DNA from 4 places in the Paenarthrobacter sp. CC6 genome. Region 3 is predicted to be linked to each of the others. Evidence: riboswitches for the same ligand, from Rfam matches in the RefSeq annotation. Region 3 holds a riboswitch; each other region holds the start of a gene.
The links. A riboswitch is a leader RNA that binds a small molecule or an ion and turns the genes downstream of it on or off. The one in region 3 is predicted to bind cyclic di-AMP.
Positions count from the first base shown of each region.

Region 1: another riboswitch for cyclic di-AMP. It lies ahead of PV760_RS12550 (aggregation-promoting factor C-terminal-like domain-containing protein); the one in region 3 lies ahead of PV760_RS17815 (M23 family metallopeptidase).
Region 2: another riboswitch for cyclic di-AMP. It lies ahead of PV760_RS20985 (hypothetical protein); the one in region 3 lies ahead of PV760_RS17815 (M23 family metallopeptidase).
Region 4: another riboswitch for cyclic di-AMP. It lies ahead of PV760_RS21190 (NlpC/P60 family protein); the one in region 3 lies ahead of PV760_RS17815 (M23 family metallopeptidase).

Region 1 covers NZ_JARDAN010000010.1:147,184-152,412, reverse strand. The annotation lists gene PV760_RS12565 (winged helix-turn-helix domain-containing protein) at 1-14, opposite strand, end outside; gene PV760_RS12560 (response regulator transcription factor) at 676-1,416, shown strand; gene PV760_RS12555 (sensor histidine kinase) at 1,420-2,919, shown strand; cyclic di-AMP (ydaO/yuaA leader) riboswitch at 3,052-3,213, shown strand; gene PV760_RS12550 (aggregation-promoting factor C-terminal-like domain-containing protein) at 3,219-4,076, shown strand; gene PV760_RS12545 (glycosyltransferase) at 4,249-5,229, shown strand, end outside.
Region 2 covers NZ_JARDAN010000034.1:21,620-26,848, reverse strand. The annotation lists gene PV760_RS20990 (PucR family transcriptional regulator) at 1-203, shown strand, start outside; gene PV760_RS20985 (hypothetical protein) at 452-1,618, opposite strand; cyclic di-AMP (ydaO/yuaA leader) riboswitch at 1,634-1,784, opposite strand; gene PV760_RS20980 (hypothetical protein) at 1,913-2,143, opposite strand; gene PV760_RS20975 (ATP-dependent DNA ligase) at 2,190-3,254, shown strand; gene PV760_RS20970 (DUF6480 family protein) at 3,270-3,533, opposite strand; gene PV760_RS20965 (alpha/beta fold hydrolase) at 3,667-4,470, opposite strand; gene PV760_RS20960 (hypothetical protein) at 4,556-4,801, opposite strand; gene PV760_RS20955 (helix-turn-helix domain-containing protein) at 4,882-5,229, opposite strand, start outside.
Region 3 covers NZ_JARDAN010000020.1:59,454-64,682, forward strand. The annotation lists gene PV760_RS17795 (NTP transferase domain-containing protein) at 1-559, opposite strand, end outside; gene PV760_RS17800 (HNH endonuclease) at 602-1,102, opposite strand; gene PV760_RS17805 (NlpC/P60 family protein) at 1,319-2,101, opposite strand; gene PV760_RS17810 (C40 family peptidase) at 2,196-2,870, opposite strand; cyclic di-AMP (ydaO/yuaA leader) riboswitch at 2,932-3,093, opposite strand; gene PV760_RS17815 (M23 family metallopeptidase) at 3,239-4,075, opposite strand; cyclic di-AMP (ydaO/yuaA leader) riboswitch at 4,080-4,320, opposite strand; gene PV760_RS17820 (iron-dependent transcriptional repressor DtxR) at 4,516-5,211, opposite strand.
Region 4 covers NZ_JARDAN010000036.1:4,171-9,399, reverse strand. The annotation lists gene PV760_RS21200 (universal stress protein) at 1-516, opposite strand, end outside; gene PV760_RS21195 (NAD(P)/FAD-dependent oxidoreductase) at 934-1,614, shown strand; gene PV760_RS21190 (NlpC/P60 family protein) at 1,719-2,510, opposite strand; cyclic di-AMP (ydaO/yuaA leader) riboswitch at 2,514-2,681, opposite strand; gene PV760_RS21185 (copper resistance CopC family protein) at 2,856-3,488, opposite strand; gene PV760_RS21180 (NCS2 family permease) at 3,603-5,045, shown strand; gene hutG (formimidoylglutamase) at 5,119-5,229, shown strand, end outside.

The DNA of each region.
Region 1 (5,229 bases), on a different contig from region 3:
GATGCAACTGACATGGAGTGCTTACCTCAAAAGTGAATAGCCGTCATCGCGGCTTCGAATGCTGAATGTCCCCGCAATGAGTTTGGGGAGGGGCGCCCAACGCTGGGCTAGGGGGCGAATGCCTGAAACTTCTTGGGGTGGAAAGTTAGGCTTGCATTCGACAACAGCGGTCATCATGGCCAGCGGGTGTGCTGGACCAGGTTGCTGCGGCTGCAGGTGCTGTTGAGTTCTTGTTCACATTGGAAGTGTGCAACGTAACAATGGCAACACGCAAGTAACAAAGCGCCGAACCGTCCACATTTTGAGACGTAGAGGTCTATTGTGCTGCAAATCACAATTCCGTGGACCCCTAAAATGAACGCCATTTCATTCGTTGCGAGGAAGAAATATTAGCCTTCCAGTGAATTTTCTTCGGCTGATCGGGCATGATTCGCACTCTCGTGTTCGCGATCGCAGCTGATTCGGAATCTCACGTTCTGAAACACTCGTTGTCCAATCGTCGGCCGGCAACTTCTCGAATTTTTTGTCCGGAATCTGGTAGAGACGGCGAAATCGTCCCCCGTTTCAGGACCAAGTGCCACCCCGGCCTGGGTCCCACCTCGCTAGTGTTGAGTTCACAGCGTCTTCACAGGACCGGCAAAGCGCTGGCAAACCAGCAGAACAGAGAGTTGTCCCATGGCCTCCTCGCACTCCATGACCAACAACCTTCCCCAGCTCACCCATCCTGACGGGTCCCCCATCCGTGCACTGGTCGTGGACGACGAACCCAGCCTTGCCGAACTCATGAGCATGGGTCTCCGCATGGCCGGCTGGTCCGTAGCTGTGGCCGCAGACGGTCCCGGGGCGGTGAAGCTTGCCAAAGAATTCCGACCCGACGTGCTGGTGCTCGATGTCATGCTGCCCGGTTTCGACGGCGTCGAGGTCCTCAACCGCATCCGTGCTTTCGCCCCGGAAGTTCCCGCCCTGTTCCTCACCGCAAAAGACGCCGTCCAGGACCGCATTGTGGGCCTGGCGGCCGGCGGCGATGACTACGTCACCAAACCTTTCAGCATGGAAGAAGTCCTCCTCCGCCTCCACCGGCTGGTCCAGCGTTCCGGCGTTGCCGCCATGGACACCGCCGAACTGGTGGTGGGAGACCTGACCCTGAACGTGGATACCCGCGAGGTGACCAGGGCCGGCGAGGACATCACCCTCACCGCCACGCAGTTCGAACTCCTGCGCTACCTCATGGAAAATCCCAAGCGCGTCGTCAGCAAGGCCCAGATCCTGGACCGCGTCTGGGACTACGACTTTGGCGGCCAGGCCAACATCGTGGAGCTCTACATTTCATATCTCCGCAAGAAGATCGAGGCGAACCACCCACCCATGATCCACACCATCCGTGGTGCCGGCTACGTCATCAAACCCGCGGACTAGGCATTGGGCACCCTTTCAGGAGTTGCCAGGAGCTCCCGGCGCAGCTGGCTCAATCCCTCCACCTGGCATTTGCGCACCCGCCTGGTGCTGGTAGCCATGGCCTTGCTGGTAGCAATCTGCAGCGCCGTCGGAATCGTCAGCTACGCCTCCATGGACGCGGTGTTCAACAAGCAACTGGACCAACAGCTTCAACAGGCCTCCAGCCGCGCGAACGAGTTCGGTAGGCCGCCGTCGAGCTTTCCGAACGCACCGTCCGGGAGGCCGGATCCGCTGGAGGCCCGCGGCCAGGCCGCCGGGACGCTGAACGCCCGGATCGACGGATCAACTGTTCGGAGTTCAGGCCTGATCGACGCCCAGGGCAAGAGGGTCTCCCTTTCGGACGCTGACGAGCAGGTACTTCTGACACTCCCCCGGGACAGCCGCCCTGTGGACCGTTCCCTGTCCAACGGCGACTACCGTCTGGTGGCCGTGACAACAAACTACGACGACGTGATCGTGACGGGTCTGCCGCTGGCGGACAAGCAGACCGCCGAGGCGTCCCTGGTCTGGACCATGGTGCTGGTATCGCTGGGCGGTCTGGTGGTGATCGGCCTGGTTGGCACGGTGATTATCCGGCGAACCATGCGGCCGCTTGAGCAGCTCTCCGAAGTCGCCACCAAGGTTTCACGCCTCCCTCTCGACGCCGGCGAGGTGGCACTTGCGGTGCGGGTCCCGGCGTCGGCTTCCCATCCCGGCACTGAAGTAGGGAGCGTCGGCTACGCCCTGAATCAGATGCTGAACAACGTATCCAGCGCACTGGAAGCCCGGCAGGAAAGCGAAACCAAGGTGCGGCAGTTCGTAGCGGACGCCTCCCATGAACTGCGTACCCCGCTAACCGCCATCCGCGGCTACACCGAGTTGCTGCGGATGACCGAAAACTTCACGGACGACGGCAGGAAGTCGCTGGCCAGGGTCCAAAGCCAGTCCGAGCGCATGACCACGCTGGTGGAGGACCTCCTGTTGCTTGCACGGCTGGATGAAGGCCAACCGGTCAAGGTCACCGATGTGGACCTGACCCAGCTTGTGGTTGAGACAGTGAGCGACGAGAAGGTCATGGCCCCGGACCACATTTGGCAGCTCTCGTTGCCTGATGAACCCATCACCGTCCGCGGCGATGCCACGCAGCTCCACCAGGTGCTGGCCAATCTGCTCTCGAACGCCAGGAAGCACACAGATCCCGGAACTACGGTTGTCACCGGCGTGATGCTCTCGGCCGACGGCAGTGCAGTGGTGACCGTGACGGACAACGGGCCCGGCATTCCGGACGATTTCCAAGGCCGGATCTTCTCCCGCTTTGCCCGGGCCGACGCAGCGCGGTCGGGGTCGGAAGGAACGTCAGGCCTGGGCCTTTCGATCGTGGAATCCATAGTTGAAGCGCATGGCGGAAGCGTCGAAGTGACCTCCCGTCCGGGTCGTACTGAATTCGCCGTGAGGCTTCCAACCGTGAGCGGCGGACAACTGTAACGATCCCGGCAAGGCGACTCACCGTCGTCGTGATCTCTGTTACCTAAATGTGACTTCTGCAGAAACCTCCTGTACCGTCGAAAGGGTGGGTCGCCCCAACTGGCCCACATCCGGGATGCGCCGAGCTCTGCCACTTCCCGGAGTCCGTACTTTCTCCGAGGCAGAGACGGGGGACCCAGAGTCTCCGGGCCCAGGCATTTATTGCCGGCCCTTGGGGTGAAGCCGCAGCGTGATGCGCGGCCGGATGACCTCATCCGAACCCGACAGCTAACTCCGCAGGCGCTGAGAGGTAATCACACATGTCTGAATTTAACGATCAGACGCGCCCTTCCGCGCGTCACCGCGACCATAACGACAACCCGTCGACCAAGTCGCAGTCAGTCCTCAAGAAGGCAGCCCGTGACGGCAAGTCCGGTGCACGCATGTCCGTAGTAGCCGGCGTTATCGCCGCTGCACTGGGCGTTGCATCGCTCGGAACCGCCGCCAACGCAGCTCTTACTCTCCCTGAGGCAAGCCGCGTGGCCGAAGCCCGGACCGCCGCCGAGGCCAGCAACAACAAGGCCGCTGAGGAAGCCGCAGCAGCCAAGAAGGCCGCAGCTGAGAAGGCTGCCGCCGACAAGGCCGCAGCTGACAAAGCCGCCGCCGAAAAGGCCGCAGCTGACAAGGCTGCCGCCGATAAAGCCGCTGCAGATCAGGCGGCCGCCGCGCAAGCAGCAGCCGACCAGGCCGCCGCAGAAAAGGCTGCCGCCGAAAAGGCCGCCGCTGACGCTGCCGCAAAGCAGGCAGCCGACGCCGCTGCTGCCGCCGCCGCAGAAGCCGCAGCCGCCGCAGCTGCTCCCAAGGCTGTGGATGACCCCGCTGCTGCCAAGGCCTACGCAGCCAGCATTCTTGGCAGCTACGGCTGGAGCGCCGCCGAAATGACTGCCCTGAACACGCTGTGGGAGAAGGAATCCAACTGGAAGACCACTGCCACCAACGCCTCCAGCGGCGCCTACGGCATTGTCCAGTCCCTTCCGGCCGGCAAGATGGCTTCTGCCGGCGCTGACTGGCAGACCAACTACCAGACCCAGATCAAGTGGGGCCTGAACTACATCAAGGAACGCTACGGATCCCCGTCAGCTGCCCTGGCCTTCCACTTGGCCAACAACTGGTACTAAGCCAAGCTGTTTGATTGCCGCCCCGGCTTCCGCCGTTTGCCTCAGTTCTTACTGGAGCGGATGGCGGGAACCGGGGCGGCTTCTTTCGTTTTCACAGGTGCTTGCCGGGGCTCACAGTAGTGTCACAGCTTCCGCCTAAAGCGTTCATAATCTGATCCTTCATTCTGGATCCATGACCATCACGGATCCAGGGACCGTAGTCCACCACCCGCAGGACCCGGGCGCGGGCGTCCCCGCCCGGGTTCCTGTCCTGGACCTCACCGTGCCCGTCTGCAACGAGGAAGCGCGGCTCGAGGCGAACCTCCGCCGGTTGCACGGCCACCTCATGGAGTCACTGCCGCACGCGTTCCGGATCACTGTTGCCGACAACGCCAGTACGGACGGTACGCTTCGGATAGCCGAGCGCCTGGCCCGGGAACTGCCCGAACTTCTCGTCGTCCGTTTCCAGGACAGAGGCCGTGGGAACGCGCTCCGCCAGGTCTGGCAAAACTCGCCGTCGCCCATTCTGGCCTACATGGAAGCCGAGCTGCCGGCCGACCTTTCCGCCTTGGCACCCTTGCTGGCCCCGCTGCTCTCCGGGCACTCGGATGTCGCTGTCGGCACCCGGCTGTCACCGGCCTCGCACACGAACCTGAGCCCGCAGCGGCAGATCATTTCCCGCAGCTACAACGCCCTGCTGCGGACCCTCATGGGCGCCCACGTCTCCGATGCCCAGTGCGCTTTCAAAGCCATCCGGGCCGACGCAGCACGCAAGCTCCTCCCCTACATCAAAGACGACCGCTGGTTCTTTGACACTGAACTCATGATCGACGCCGAGCTCTGCGGTTTGCGCGTCCACGAGGTCCCCGTGGACTGGACTGACGATCCCAACTCAAGCGTCGACGTCGTACGGACAGCCTTTGCCGATCTGCGCGGTATGGCGCGGTTGATGCGCGACCTCGCCCGGGGACGGGTCCCCGTCCGTGAGCTTAGGAGGGAGCTCGGTGCGGTGGCGGAAACGGGAAGCGGTATTCCCGGCAGAGTACTTCGCGCCCTGGGGTGGGCTGCGGTCTTCGTCGTTGTGGTCCTGCTGACGTCCAATCCCCTCGGTTTATTGCCGGGCGCCCTGACCGCGCTGGTTCTGACGGGATCGGCCGCCCGGGTGGCCGCAGGG
Region 2 (5,229 bases), on a different contig from region 3:
TGCCGGTCCTGGAGCTTCTCTACGACAACGACAGTGCCGTGCAGGATGTCGCGGCGAAACTTCACCTCCACAGGAGCAGCATCTACAACAGGCTCGGACGCATCCGCCAGCTCATCGGTGCTGATCCCTTGAACGGTGCCATCCGGCTTGAATTGCATGCTGCCTTGAAGGCGCGGCGCTGGGCCGGCAGGCCGCGGATCTGAGCCGGACCGCGGATCTAAGCACCGGCAAGACTCAGCGTAAGAAACAGATAAGGCAGGTACCCGCGCGGGTACCTGCCTTGTCTGATGCCAATGCGCTTGCCTGGCCGTTCACGGGGGAACGCGTCAGGAGCGCCTCAGCCGCTGGCAACTCCAGCGGCCCAAACGGTGCCGGAACGTTGCCGTGCGGCTGCTGCTGCAGTACCGCCCGTGCCAGCCGGCGTGCACGTTGGTGCGGGGCAACCGCGTGCTCACTGCAGTGCCTTCTGTGCGGCGTCAAGGAGCGATTCCAAGGTGGACGCCTGCGGCTGAGGCGACGTGCCTGCGGTGGGCTTGCCGGTGGGCCGGGGCTTTGCCGTTTGCGTTCCCGTCGGTGTTGGCGTCGGGGTCGGCGTGGGAGTGGTGGTCGGCGTCGGCGTCGTGGTGGGCGTCGGTGTTGCCGGCGGCGTCGTGATCGTGTCCGAGGGCACGTCGCCGGGCGCCGGCGCAGGTTGGGTCGGAGCCGGAGTGCCGGCTACGGGGGACGGCGCTGCGACTGCCGGGGCGGACGCAGAAGGGACCCAGACGGGGTCTGCCAGTGAGACGTGCGGTGAAGGAACCGACGACGGCGAAACCGCCGCAGGTGCCTCCGGTACCGTGGCCGGTTGGCCTGCTTCGGATGACGATTGACCCGACGACGACGGGGAGGACGCTGTGGTGTAGGAAGCCCGGGGCGCAGGGGCTGCCGAGCCCGGTTGGCGGTCCTCGCCACTCTGGCCGCCGCTGGCTTCCTGGGCCGGACTTTCCTGACCGAAGAACGGAAGCTCCAGTGCCTGCCCGACGGTTCCCGCAGTCAGTACCAGGCCCAGTGCTCCGGCAACCACTGCCATGCGCTGGCTCATGTGCTTCACCGACGCGGCTTTCCGCAGAACAGCTTGGGGTTCGCGGCCAAATGAGGAGGTGGTGCCGAGGGTTGATGCCGTCACCGGCGGAGGTGTCTTGCGGGATGCCGCCGGGGCCGGGGCAGCCGCTTCGGCTCCGGCTTCCCCGCGGGTGGCTGCCTTGCGTGCGGCAACCACGGGAATGGCTGACGTGGGAGGCCCTGGTGTGGTGGATGCCGGAGCTGCGGCCCGCGCGGCTTCGACTACCGGAATCGCTGCGGTTGCCGGCTCCGGGCCTGCGGTTGCCGGCTCCGGAAGCGCAGGGGCTGCCTTCGGCTCGGCAGGGGCGATCACAGCCCTTGCCGCACGCTCACGCTCAGCGGCCCGGGCCGCAGCCCGCGTGGTGGGCGCAGCCGTAGCGGGTGATGCCGGAGTGGGTGCCGTTACGGTGGGGATCGCCGTCGTGGCTGGTTCCGGGGATCCGCTGGGTTGGGCCCGACGGCGTCCGGTTGGCTTGGTGCGCTCGCGCTCGAGTTGCGCGCGGCGTGGGTTATCCATGGTTGGGGACATGGTTGTGCCTCTCAACGCCTGCGAGGTTAGCTGTCGGGTTCGGACGAGGCCGTCCGGCCGCGCGTGGCGGCTTCACCCCAAGGGCTTGCGGAGAAAACAAGCCCGGGAAACTGTGGGTCCCCCGTCTCTGCCGCGGGTCTGGCGGATCCTGGATTGCGGCAGAGCCCGGCGTCAATCCAGAAGCGGCCCAGCGGAGATCGGGTCGCCCTACGACCGTACAGGAGGCGGAAAGTAAAGTCACATTAATGTAACGGGCGGTAGTTCTGCCCCCGCGGGAGGGTGCTACCGCTTAGGCTTCGGGGCCGGTGCGGGGGCGGGGATTTCGTGTTCGATTTTCCGGACCTGGTGGGCTTGATGTGTGGCAGGGCGGAAGACTTCGTCTGCGATCCCCAGCATGCCGCCTGCTGCGGCCCGCCGGACGCCGCGCTTGTTCTCCCGCGCAATCCAGTACCAAAGCGCGCCCATGAGCGCGGGAACTCCGAGCACTGCTGCCAACACGGCCAAGATGTCCATCCGCCAACACTAGCCTTGGGCACGTACTGGCCGGTAGACATGAGCTATGGACCTACCAGTGATGCCGCCCGTTTCGCCCATGCTCGCCAAGTCCGTCCCGAACATCCCCGACGTTGGGCATTACGAGCCCAAATGGGACGGATTCCGGACCATCGTCTTCAAGGACGGGGACGACATCGTCCTGGGCAGCCGCAACGAGAAGCCCATGACCCGCTACTTCCCGGAGCTGGTGGAAGCGCTGAAGAAGAACCTTCCGGACAAGTGCGTTGTGGACGGCGAGATCATCCTGATCCAGGGCAACAGGCTTGAGTTCGAGGTGCTGCAGCAGCGAATCCATCCCGCGGACAGCCGGGTTCGGATGCTTGCGGAGAAGACGCCGGCGTCCCTGGTGGCGTTCGACCTGCTTGCCCTCGGCGACGAGGATCTGACCGGCCGGCCCTTCGCCGAGCGGCGCGCGGCCTTGGAGAAAGCCCTCGCCGACGCCCGGCCTCCTGTGTACGTAACGCCTGCGGTGACGGACCTGGGGCGCGCCAAGGAATGGTTCGTGCAGCTTGAGGGAGCAGGCCTCGACGGCGTGCTGTCGAAACCGCTCGACGGCACCTACCAGCCGAACAAGCGGGTGATGTTCAAGACGAAGCATGAGCGGACAGCCGATTGCGTGGTGGCCGGGTTCCGTTGGCACAAGACCGCGAAAGTTGTGGGGTCGATGCTCCTGGGGCTCTACGACGACTCCGGCCGGCTTCATCACGTCGGCGTCGTGGCGTCATTCCCCATGGCAAAGCGGGAGGCGTTGGTGGCGGAGCTTGAGCCCTATCAAGTGGAGCTCGGCGACCATCCGTGGGGCGAGTGGGCCAAGCAGGACGATTCGCCCGGGGGGTCACGGATGCCCGGGGCGCAGAGCAGGTGGAGCGCCGGAAAGGACTTCTCCTTTGTGCCGCTGCGCCCCGAACTGGTGATCGAGGTGGCCTACGACTACATGGAGGGTGACCGGTTCCGCCACACGACGCAGTTCCGTCGGTGGCGGCCGGACCGGACTCCTGAAAGTTGCACGTACTCGCAGCTGGAAGAGCCTGCGGAGTACGACCTTGGGGAGATCCTGAGCCTGCCGTAGTGGCCCGGCGGGGAACTACTCCTCGTGCCCCTGGTCGCTGCTCATGCTGCCTTCGGCGGGCGGGGTTTCTCCCGGGGGCACGCCGCCGCCTGGCTCGAGGCCTGTGACGTTTCCATCCAGGGGGTCGGGATTGGCCGAGGAAGCGGGGTCGTCGTCCTCGTCCTGGCGCATGTCGGGATCTTCGTGGATGCTGTCCGCGTCGGCGGTAGTGTCGATGGGTCCACTGGCGCCGCTCACGCCGAAGGTCCGGGGATCGTCTTCCGGGTCATAGCTGGTCATGGTGAGCCCTTTCGTAAGTAAGCTTACTAATTAGCTTGCTCCGCCAGCCTATCCGGGACGGGCCGCGCCAACAAGGCCGTCCGTAGAGGTGCCCGTGCCGGTGCGGCTCCCTGCGCCTCGGCGTCCTGCTTGCTCAGCGGTGCCGGGTGGTGGCGTTGACGAAGCTGCGGATGGCGTCCGCCACGGCTTTGGGGCGCATGTGCTGGGCAACGTGGCCGACGCCGGGAATTTCCACCAGACGCCCTTGGGCCACCGCCCGCGAAAGCCTCAAGGACCAATCCGGTCCGGCAACATGGTCGCGGCTTCCCCGGAGAACCAGGACCGGGACATCGATGCCGGACAGCCGATCCAGGGTCGGGTACTTCATCATCACGGGCAGTTCGGTGACGTACCAGCGCGGTCCGCACCGGAAGTAGTCCCCCATGACGATCCAGTTGGACGAAGGACTCTCGCGGAGGATGCCATCCAGTGTCAGGGCAATCGACTGCTGCATCACGTTCTTGTGCCGCGAATCGACAACCGGCCCCATGAGCACAAGCTGCCGTGCACTTTCCGGCCGGTGCAGTGCAGCCTCAATGGCGAACTGCACCCCCATGGAGTGGCCTACCAAAATGTAGGAGTCGATGCCGCGGGATGCCAGGGCCCCGGCAATGAAGGCACCGTAGTCCTCGACCTGGAGTTGCCTGCCGGGTCGGGGAGTGCCGGCGAAGCCCGGCAGGTCGAAGGAGTACGTGGGCGCATGCGCCGCCAGCACGGCGTGCAGTCGTGCCAGGTACCGGTGGGAAACCCCGATGCCGTGGATCAGGATGTAGGCAGGCTTCTCTGCCGACCCGGCCCCGGCCCCGGCCGCGGACCCGGGTTCGGGAGACCCCTCGGTCCAGAAGATGCGTCCGGTGAGGCCATGGGCCTCTATGTCGGAGGACAGTAGCGCGCTCATGCAGGACAAATGACGGAAAAGTACCTTGAAGCCATACAGCTATTGAACAGCATGCTGTCGGTTTCGGAGGGCTCGCCGGTGCGAGCTAGTCCCGCGCAGCGTCGTCCGATTCATTGGAGTCGGCCGGCCGCGCATCAGCTGCCTTCGCAGCGTCAGCCGCCTCCCGGCGTCGTGCGATTTTCGATTCGGTCCACATGGTGACCGCCACGAACACCGTGCACGCGAACATGAAGGTGGCCACAAAGTTCAATCCCATGGCTGAGCCCAAGGGTATGGCAAGGGCAAGCGCAGCCAAACCGGCCACGATATGCCACCCTTTGAAATTGCCCACCGATCAAGCGTAACCCCGGGCTTTACAGGTCCCCGCCTGTTGGCTGGGATCGTTGCTTGATCCTTATCACTCGGACGCTTTCAGTCGCTTTCCGCAGCCTCCGCAGCGGCGGTTTCGTCCTGCTTCCGCTTCTGGGTTTCCAGCCACGCAATGATCGCCGCCTGCCGGATCCGACGATGCGTTCCCCGGTATTCCACCGGAATCTCGCCACGGTCGGTCATGTTCCGCAGATAGGTGTGCGAGATCCCGGCAAGCTCCGCAGCCTGCGAAGTCGTCAGCATTTCCTCCACGCTGCTGACGGTCACCGTTTCGCCCCGCCCGAGCCTCGCAAGGAGGTCGACGACGGCGTCCCGCGCCTGATCGGGCAGGCGGTGGACCGTGCCGTCCACGAACACGGTGATGTCGTCGCTGTCGTTGAGGGAGCGCGC
Region 3 (5,229 bases):
TATCCACGTCGTCTGTGGACCCCGCGGGGACGTCAACGTCCAGCAGGTTCAGCCTAGCAAGCAGCTTGAACACTGAAGAGTTCGTTAACCCGGAACCCCGGACGGCCGAGGCCACCTCCCGGTCCAGAGCGGCCGTGCTGTATATGCCCAACAACGGCTGCTTCCGCCCGTCACCGGATACCGCCATGACCCCTTCCACCCCGGGGTGCCCAGCGAGCACTTCCAACAGGCGGCCGATCCCCTGCGATGCCTTGGGCATATCGCAGGCCAAAACCAGTGTCCAGGGGGATCTCATCCCGGCCGTATCAAGTGCTGACAACCCTGCGGCGATCGCCGCTGCCGGGCCCGCGAAGGCCGGCTCCTCACGCGCGAGCAGCACGGATCCGGGCAAATGCACTCCGTGCTCGCCGGGACCCACCACTACGGTGGCCGCAGCAGCCCGGGCAGCCTCCAGTGCGTGCGAAAGGAGGGTGCCGCCGTCGTACTTCAACGTGGGCTTAGGCACGCCACCGAGGCGGGTGGCCCTGCCACCCGCCAAAACAACGGCGTTGAACTCCACCCGCCCAGCGTACCCGGACGGCGGGAGCTCAGCAGAAATCGATCAGGCAGCGGATTCCGGCAGAAGGAACGGGTCCCAGTCCGGCGCAGGTTTCTCGAGTTCTTTGATCTGCCACATGGTCCCCTGGGGCACACCGGGTTTGAAACGGAGTTTCCAGCCCATTTCGGCAAGTGTGTGGTCGCTCTTGGCGTTGTTGCATTTCAAGCACGCCGCAACCAGGTTTTCCCAGGAATCCGCGCCGCCCCTGGACTTGGGGTGGACGTGGTCTATGGTGTGGGCTGTTTTCCCGCAGTAGGCGCAACGGTGACCGTCGCGGCGAAGAACCCCGCGGCGACTCACGGCAGTGATCTTGTTGTACTTGGGGCGGATGTAGCGGTTAAGGAGGATCACGGAGGGGCGTCCGAGAATCTCCTGTGGCCCGACGACAGGCTCGTCGCCTTCGGCCACTACGCTTGCTTTCCCAGTGAGCACAAGGACCAGCGCCCGGCGGAATGTTATTACCGCCAGCGGTTCATATCCAGCATTCAGAACGAGTGTGCGCATGCACGTACCTCTTCACGGCCGCACCCGTCAGGGGCACGAGGGCCGGCTGCCCTCTGCATGTACGGGCTGTGGATCGACAACACAAGGGTAAGCACTTATATGCCGTATCAACGAATTTATTTGTCGTTTCGCTCACAGTGTCGGCAAAAGTTCACGCGTGATTAAAGCAAAACACCCCGCAGGCATCTGCCTGCGGGGTGTTCCGGGAGCTGATTGTCAGCCGTTGACGCGGATGAAGACCGGGCCGGAGCCGACGTTGACGCTGAACAGTGCCGTGGTGGATCCGTTCCATCCACCGTGGACTGCCATGCCGTTGCCGACGTACACAGCAATGTGTGCCTGTCCGGCCAAACCGCCGTTGGCGTAGTAGGCGAGGTCCCCGGGCTGCGCTTCTGCTGCACTCACGGTGCGGCCCAGCGAAAGGTAACCGGCGGGCCAGTCGTGGAAGTGGATTCCCACTGCTGCCAGGGAGTTGGTGACCAGCATGGTGCAGTCCTGCGTGACACCGAGCTGGGCGTACGCGGCGGCAGCAATTGCCGCGCCGAGTCCGCTGGACGCAGCCGGAGCAGCCGGTGCAGGGGTGGCAGTGCTGACGGCCACTGAGGCGTTCGTGGCCGGAGCCGCGGTGGCGGTGGACTTGGTCGATGCCTTGGCCTCAACCTTTGCCGGGGTCTCTTCAACCACGGGAGCCGGAGCTTCCACGGTGGTGACCACGGGACGCTCGTAAGAGATGGCAACCGTGGAGTCCGCAGCGATGGTGGCCTGGGCAACAGACTGGACATCGAGGGCGGAGGTCGACGTCGATTCGCGGTCGACATTCGTCTCAGCAGCATTGGCAGCGATACCGCTGGTCAGCACCAAGCCTGAAGCTGCGGCGATGACTGCTGCCTGGCGGCCGACGCCACCGGCGTTGACGGTGACGGCCTTTGCGATGACGGCAAGCGAGCTGGTCTTGGGGGCCTCAGCGCGGTGCCGTGCAACTTTGTGTGCACTGGTCATTGTTTTCTCTTTCGTATCCGCAGGCAGTTGGGGTACCTGTGGGTAGTGGGTCAGCTGGCAGGGGTACGTCAGCCGGCCCCGAATCGGGTTGTTTCTAGCGGAGGGTGAAGAACGAAGATGTGCCGGTGGAGGCCACGGAGTGCAGCAGGGTTCCCTGGCCCGGGTTCAAAGCACTGATCATCATGCCGTTGCCGACGTAGATGCCTACGTGCGCACCGCCGTTCTGCATGACCAGGTCACCGGGCTGGGGTGCGCTGGTGGGCTTCATGGCCGTCCAGGCGTTGACGCGGGGGATGCTGATGCCGGCCTGGGCGTAGACCCACTGGGTGAAGCCGGAGCAGTCCCAGCCGCTCGGAGTAGTGCCGCCCCATACGTAAGGCGAGCCGATTCCTGTGTAGGCAATCGCTGCGAGCCCGGATGCTGCCGCGCTGGAGGCGGACTCCTTGGCTTCGGAGGACTGGGCAGTGACTGCAGTGGCTTCATCCGCCGTGCGCTCTGTGACCAGGGCCGCACGCTGGACAACCTTGGGGGCTTCCTTGGTGGCCACGACGGGGCTCTCGAAGGAGACGGTGGCTGTTGGCTCTGCAGTGACCACTGCGGTGGCAGCCAGCTGCTGGGTGCTGGAGACTTCCGAGGTGGAGACGTCGGTGTCAGCGGCGTGAGCCGGCAACCCGACAGTAAGGACGAGGCCTGAGGCTGCTGCCAGCACGGCGGCCTGGCGGCCAACGGTACCGGCGTTCGAGGAAACAGCCTTCGAAAGAGTGTTCAACGGGTTCGAACGAACCGATTCAGCGCGATGGCGCGCAGGGGTAGTGCGTGATGACACGTAGGTAGCCTCTCCCAATGCCTGCGAGGTGAGCTGTCGGATTCGGATGGGAGTCATCCGGCCGCGCTGCTTCACTGGGAAACTTTGCGACTTAACCCCAAGGCCTTCATTCGAAGACCAGAAGTGGTTCCCCCGCCCCTGCCAGACGATTTTGCGAACGGACCTCGAGTGGTGGCAGAGCTAGGCAATCCACTCAAGTGCACCGGCCCCCTAAAAAGCCGATGCGCTCTGAAGGTTATAACAATTGAAAGCGAATGTCACATTCAGGTCACGAGGCCTGTCATCAATGCGAGAGAGCACCATCAACTGGCTTAGAGCCAGCCCATGGGGTCAACGACCTCGCCGTTGACCTGTACTTCGAAGTGGAGGTGGCAGCCGGTGGAGGCGCCTGTGGTGCCGCTCAGGGCTACGGTGTCCCCGCGGTTGACCGTCTGGCCCACCTGGACGTTGAAGGACGACAGGTGGTTGTACGTGGTCTCCAGGCCGTTGCCGTGATCCACAACCACGCGGTTGCCTCCGCCGTACTCGTGCCACCCGGCAAAAGTAACTTTGCCTGCTGCAGCTGCATGCACGGCAGTTCCGCATTGGGCCACGAAGTCCTGGCCGCGGTGGAAGTCGCCGGTGCCGCCCGTGAGGGGGCTGACGCGGTAACCGAAGGGGGAAGCGGTGGTGAGCGTGTCGAGGGGGCTGCCCAGGGTGCCCACGGAAGAAGCACGCTGGATGCTGCCGGCCGACTGGGCGCTGAGCAGTTGCTTCAGTTTTCCGTCAGGGTCCGCAGCGGTGGCTACAGCTGCGCGGCTGAAGTCGATTTTGGCTGATGCTGCCGCGGAAACCTCGGGCTGGCTTCCCACAGTGCCGCCAACGGCCAGGGCAGATTCGGACTGTCCCGATTCCGAGGTGGCCATGACGGGGCTGGTGGCCGGCAGGCCGACAGTCAGGGCAAGTCCGGTGGCGGCAAGCGCAACTCCGGCCTTCTGCCCGACGCCACTTGCTGCGGCGAAGTCGGCAACCTGGCGCAACGGGCTCTTACGGCGGCGCACCTGGCGTTCGGTGTCGCGGGGCCGGATCTCCGTTACGACGCGGGCTGGCCGCAGCTCAGTAGCGGGGCCGGACGCACGGCGGCGGCCCCTGACGTTCTGCGATGTCAAACTCTGTTCCTCTCTGAAAAGCCTGCGAAGTTAGCTGTCGGATTCGGGTCAGAGAGTTCAAAGACCCGGTCCGCACGAAGCGCTCACGGCACACAGGTATCCAAGGAGGGACTTGCATCAATGGGCACTTCTGCTGCGGACTTCACCCCAAGGCTGCTTCTTTAGACAGCCGCTTGTGGTTCCCCCGCCTCTGCCAGTGGTGATGGTTCACCCGATCCGCTGGCAGAGCTCGGCTCCGGATCAGGTAACGCTTTGGTATCAGCGCTAGTAGATAACTATAGGGGATTAAGGCCCTTGGTAATAAATTCGTTATCAACAGAAAGACGCCTGCGGCGGCGGGCCCTTATCATCAATTTCGAAAAACCGCAGGTCACACGCGCGCCAAAGCCCCTCAAAGTGAGGTTTGACACTGCCGGGAGGGTTGTCGGACCGGAAGGCTGTCAGTTGAGGGACACGAAGACGTGCGCTGCAACTTCAGGCGGGAGCTCCAAGGCTCCTTCGATGCCGGGCACCCGGACGGAGATGTACTCGCCCACGCGCTCGAGGGAGACCGGCGCCCCGGGCCGGATTCCGCCCTCATCCAACTGGGTGAGCAGTTCCGGCTCCACCTGGATGGGCTCGGCCAGCCGCGTGACGACCACCCGGGAGTCGGAGGCGTAGCCGTCCATGGCCTGCAGGAGGTTCACGTCGATCCGGGGGAACTGTGTTCCGGCCATGCCTCCCAGTGCTTCCAGTCCCGGAATCGGATTTCCGTAAGGTGACTCGGTGGGATGCTCAAGCAGTTCATAGAGCCGGCGCTCCACGCGCTCACTCATCACATGCTCCCAGCGGCAGGCTTCATCATGCACGTACGCCCAGTCGAGTCCGATGACATCGGCCAGGAGCCGCTCCGCCAGGCGGTGCTTCCGCATGACTTCGGTGGCCCGCTTGCGTCCGACTTCGGTCAGCTCCAGGTGGCGGTCGTTGGACACAATCACCAGGCCATCGCGCTCCATCCGGCCGATGGTCTGGGAGACCGTGGGGCCGGAGTGCCGCAGGCGTTCGGCTATGCGGGCCCTGAGAGCCACGATGTTTTCTTCTTCAAGCTCCAAAATGGTCCGAAGATACATCTCAGTGGTATCGATCAGATCCGTCATCCAGCTCAGCTCTCCTCG
Region 4 (5,229 bases), on a different contig from region 3:
GTCCTCGGTATTCTCGCCGAGGCGGTCAGCGCAATAGAGCGGGACAGTTACTGTGGGGCACTTGGCATGGGCGGGCAAGGCGCTGCTGACTGAACCCAGCAGACGACCTACGAAACCGCCGCGGCCACGGCTTCCGAAAACCAGCAGCGCTGCCTCTGCGGAAAGATCCAGCAGCACGCCTGCTGCGTCGCCGTTTTCGACGGAAGCATCAACGTCGATGGAGTATCGGGCGACCTTGTCCATGGCCTGCTTGACAATGGCTTCCGCGCCCTCGCGAATGACCGAATCGTCCACGGTGGCGTATCCGCCGTCGAGTCCTGAGGCGGCGAAAATAGGAACCGAGTACGCCGTGACGATGTGCAGCGGAAGCTGCCTGCGTTCGGCCTCACGTGCTGCCCACACCAGGGCGCACTGCCCGTGTTCCGAGCCGTCCACTCCCACGACGATGCCGCCCGGTGCCACTGTCAGGCCCTCGCCGTCCTGTGGCTCTTCACTGTGTCTGCCGTGCTGGTCCATTTGGGGCCCGCCTCTCCACCTACTGCTTGATGTTCCGGCCATTCTGCCAGAGGTTTTCCGCATCGGATTCCTCGAGGGCTCGATTGTCAATGGCCAGGGGCAGGGAAATCCGGAATTTCCCTGTCCAATGCCCACTATTCTCGGTCGGCAGGGCCGAATCAAGGTGGCTCGGCTGTATGTGTATAACGGTCGGGGCTCGGTTTCCGGACCCCGTTTTTGTGCTGCTGATGAACACACGGAACACGCTGTCAGGGAAGGCTATCCATGCGCGAAAAAGTTCGGTAGTGTTCGAGTCACCGAATGGCCGGCGAACGTGTCCTACAGCACACTCCGGCCATTTATTTGCGGCCGCTTGGGGAACTCGGACGCGATCCCACGCGATGCCGCAAGGCACACACGTCAAGGAGGAACCAAGCAGTGTCACACGCGCCTGATTCCGGCACGGAACGCACAACCACCGTGGTCATAGGAACCGGCTTGTCCGGCCTGGCAGTTGCCAGTGAACTCAGCCGCTACGGCGTGGGCTCCATAGTGGTGGATGGTTTCGGTGCCCTGTCAGCCACCGGCCCGGCGGTCCACACAGGCATGCTTCAACGCTGCGAGGTCACCGATCCCGCGTCCATCCAGGAACGCAACGAAATCCTCCGCCACTTACGCAATTACGCGGCCAGCCACCATCTGGACGTACGCAGCACCACCAGGGCCGTCCGCCTGGATTTCCTGGGCGCGGACCCAACCCAGCACATCGGGTACGGGCTCGCCGCAAGCATGACCCGGAGCGGTCTCCATGCCTCTGGCCCCCTCGAATCCGCCCCGCGCCAGTGGGCAGTCCACACCGCCAACGGGATTCTCCTGGCAGACCATATTGTGGTCACACGCTGCGCCCAGAGCCAGCTGCGCCGCATGCTGGCCGAACTTGGAATCGCCGTCGGGCAGAACCTGGTCTCCGCGATGCGGGCAGTGGGGATGCACCTGGTGGGCGTGGGCGAGCTCATTACGCCCAGCCCCAAGGAAGTCCTGCGGCAAGCCAAGGCAGTGGGCCAGGCAATCTCCACCAAAGTGGCGCTCCCGGGCGGCCCGGGCATCGCCATCGCCTAGCCGGCATCATTCACGGCAGCCGCAACACGAATTTTAAACGCCAAAGGCCGGTGTCCTCGAAGATGAGCTTCGGAGACACCGGCCTCTGCGTTGAAGCGTGAGGCTTATGCGCCAGCGCGTACGTACGTGATGGGACCAGTAGCGGTCAACCAGCTGATCGGGTGGATGCCCGTCTGGTTGCCGTTGATGCCACCGCTGATTGCCTGGCCGTTGCCGATGTAGATGGCGACGTGGCCGGACTGGACGATCATGTCGCCCGGCTGCGGGTCGCTGACAACCTTGCCGTAGTTCATGAACTGCATGGGAGCGAGGTCGCCAACCGGAATGCCGGCGGAACCGAGGGCCCGCTCAACCATGGCGGTGCAGTCCTGCATGATGCCGATCTGGGCGTAAGCCGAGGCAACCATGGCAGCGTTGACGCCACCGGCAGCGGGAGCAGCAGCTACAGGAGCAGCAGCAGGTGCAACAGCGGCCGGAGCTGCAACTGCAGCCTGGGCAGCTACGGGAGCCGCAGCTGCGGCAGCGGTAACGGCAGCCGGCTTGGCAGCGGGGGCTTCAACTACAGGAGCCGGCTTTTCGATGACCGGAGCTGCAACGGAAGCAACAGCCGGACGCTCGAAGTTGACGGTAGCCGTAGAAAGAGCGGTAACAACCTTGGTGGGGGCCTCGGAAGCGGTCTCGGCGACCGTGGCGGGGCTGGCATCGCGCTGGACCGGAGCCTCTGCAGCGTGTGCAGCGACAGAGCCGGTCAGAACGAGTCCGGAAGCTGCTGCGATAACAGCTGCCTGGCGGCCAGCGCCGGAAGCGTTGCTGGCAACTGCCTTGGAGATGGAGATGAACGGATTAGGACGTACGCTGTCCGCCTTACGACGGCCGCGAAGAATGCGTGAAGACATGAAAGAGCCTCTCCCGATGCCTGCGAGGTTAGCTGTCGGATTCGGATGGGAGTCACCCGGCCACTATCCCCCGCTGTTCAGCGGAAGCTTCGTGACTTCACCCCAAGGCACGCTCGAAAGCGGCCCAAAATGGGTTCCCCGTCTCTGCCGTAGGTTTGTCTGCGAACGGATTCCGGACTGCGGCAGAGCTAGGCAATCAGGCCGGAAGTGCCCGCTACGTGGAACAGGCACAGGTACTACCGTACGCGATGATCCCGTCGAAGTCACATTTAAGTAACGAGGACTGCGGCTTTGGCGTGTCGCGGTAACCGAACCGAGATATTCGCAGCTACGTAGAAAAGCCCGCTATTCCGCGGCTTCCGGGCGGTTTTCGTCATCCGAGCCGGCAAGTTTCCTGCGGGCTGTAACGGCAAGGAAGATCACGAGCGCAACCGCAACAACCGCAATGACAACAATGCTCCAGGGGAACGGCTGGGACGCATCTGCGGCGGGCGAACTGCTGGCTGTTCCCGGAGGCGCCGTACCCGCGGACGGCACCGTTCCCGAGGTGGCCGAAGCGGACGCCGAGGGGGCGGCCGAGCCGCTTGCCGCCGTCGTGCTTCCCGCTGTGGCCGTGAACTTGAAGGTGCCCTCGATGGGGTGCGAATCGGAGCTGACAACGCGCCACACCACCGTGTACTCCCCCGCCGGCGCGCCGGCCCGGAGCTTCTGCACGGCCTGGCTGTCGATGATCTCGACCGGCCCGTCTGCCCAGTTCTCGCCGCCGGAGGTTACGGAGACGCCCGATCCGATGGCCAGAGGCCGGTTGTTGAACGTAATGGAGACCGACGCCGGCACTTCAGCCACGGTTGCACCGTTCGCCGGCGCTGTGGATTCCGCGACGTCGTGCGCGGACGCCGGAGCCGCGGAAAACAGCAGGGCAGACGCGAAGGCAAGGGCGGCGACGACGGCGGCCAGAAGCGGGCGGATGGTACGCATGGGGCGGTTTCTCCTAGTGTTGGCTTCCTTACAGACTAGGGGAATGGTCCGAAGCTCCCACATTCAACGGCATAGGATTTGAGAGCACACTCCCCCCAATACCCGGAGACCTTCATGCTTAAACAAGGTTCTGCAGTGGACCGCTATTTCAAGATTTCCGAACGTGGCTCCACGTACTCAAGGGAAATCCGTGGCGGCTTCGCGACATTCTTCGCCATGAGCTACATCGTTGTGCTGAACCCGCTGATCCTCTCGGGGGCAGACTCCAGCGGAGCTTCCCTGGGCTTCACCGCGGTCGCAGCCACCACGGCGTTCGTCGCCGGCATCCTGACCATCCTCATGGGCGCCTGGGCCAAGCACCCCTTCGCTGTGGCTACCGGGCTGGGCGTGAATGCGTTCGTCGCGGTTACCGTGGCCTCGCACCCGCAGCTGACCTGGCCCGACATGATGGGCCTTGTTGTCCTCTCCGGTGTCACGATGCTCATCCTTGTGCTCACCGGCTTCCGCACCGCGGTTTTCAAGGCTGTGCCGGAGGCGTTGAAGACGGCGATCGTGGTGGGCATCGGCTTGTTCATTGCCCTGATCGGCCTGGTGAACGCCGGTTTCGTCCGGCGCATCCCGGACGCTGCGGGCACGACTGTTCCGCTGGGCCTCGGTGTTGACGGGAAGCTCATGGGCTGGCCCACTCTGGTGTTTGCCGTCGGTTTGATCCTGACCATCGCCCTGGTGGTCCGCAAGGTCCGAGGCGCCATCCTGATCGGCATCGTGGTCTCCACCGCTCTGGCTGCGATCCTCGAATTCACCCTCCACATCGGCCCCAGCTTCGATGGCAAGAACGTCAACCCCCGTGGCTGGTCCCTGGTGGCCCCCACTTTGTCGGAGTGGGGCGCTCCGGACCTCTCCCTGATCGGCAAGGCCAACCCCTTCGGGGCCTTCGAACACCTCGGCTTCATCGCCGCGGCGCTGCTGGCGTTCGTGATCCTGCTGAGCATCTTCTTCGACGCCATGGGCACCATGGTGGGCCTGGCCAATGAGGCCGGAACCGTGGACAAGGACGGCAACATCCCGAACGTGGACCGCGTGCTGCAGGTGGACGCCCTTGGTGCCATCGTCGGCGGCGGGGCCTCGGTTTCCTCCAACCAGATCTTCGTTGAATCCGGCGCGGGCATCGGCGAGGGTGCCCGCACCGGCCTGGCCTCGATCGTGACCGGCGTTCTCTTCCTCATTGCCATGTTCTTCACACCGCTGATCAACCTGGTGCCATTCGAAGCCGTGGCCCCCGCGCTGGTGGTTGTGGGCTTCATGATGGTGTCCCAGGTGGGGAAGATCGACTGGCAGGACTGGGGAGTCGGGATTCCCGCGTTCCTGACCATCGCCTTGATGCCGTTCACGTACTCCATCGCCAACGGCCTGGGTGCCGGGTTCATCTCGTTCGTGCTGATCCGCACCTTCCAGGGCCGCGCCCGCGAAGTCCACCCCTTGATGTGGGCTGTGGCCGCTGCGTTCCTGCTCTTCTTCGGCATCGGAACCGTTGAGGAACTCCTGGGCGTCAAGTAGGCATTCCGGTATTTCAGACACCCCGGACCCGGAACTGCTGGTATTGGCAGTCCGGGTCCGGTCTGCTTAAAGCATGGAAACACGCGCCGTAACTGTAGATGTCAGCCCCGCCCCGTGGATCGGCCGTTTCGACGGCGACGGCGTTGCGCACCGCCGCTGGTGGCAGGCCGTCACCCCGCACACG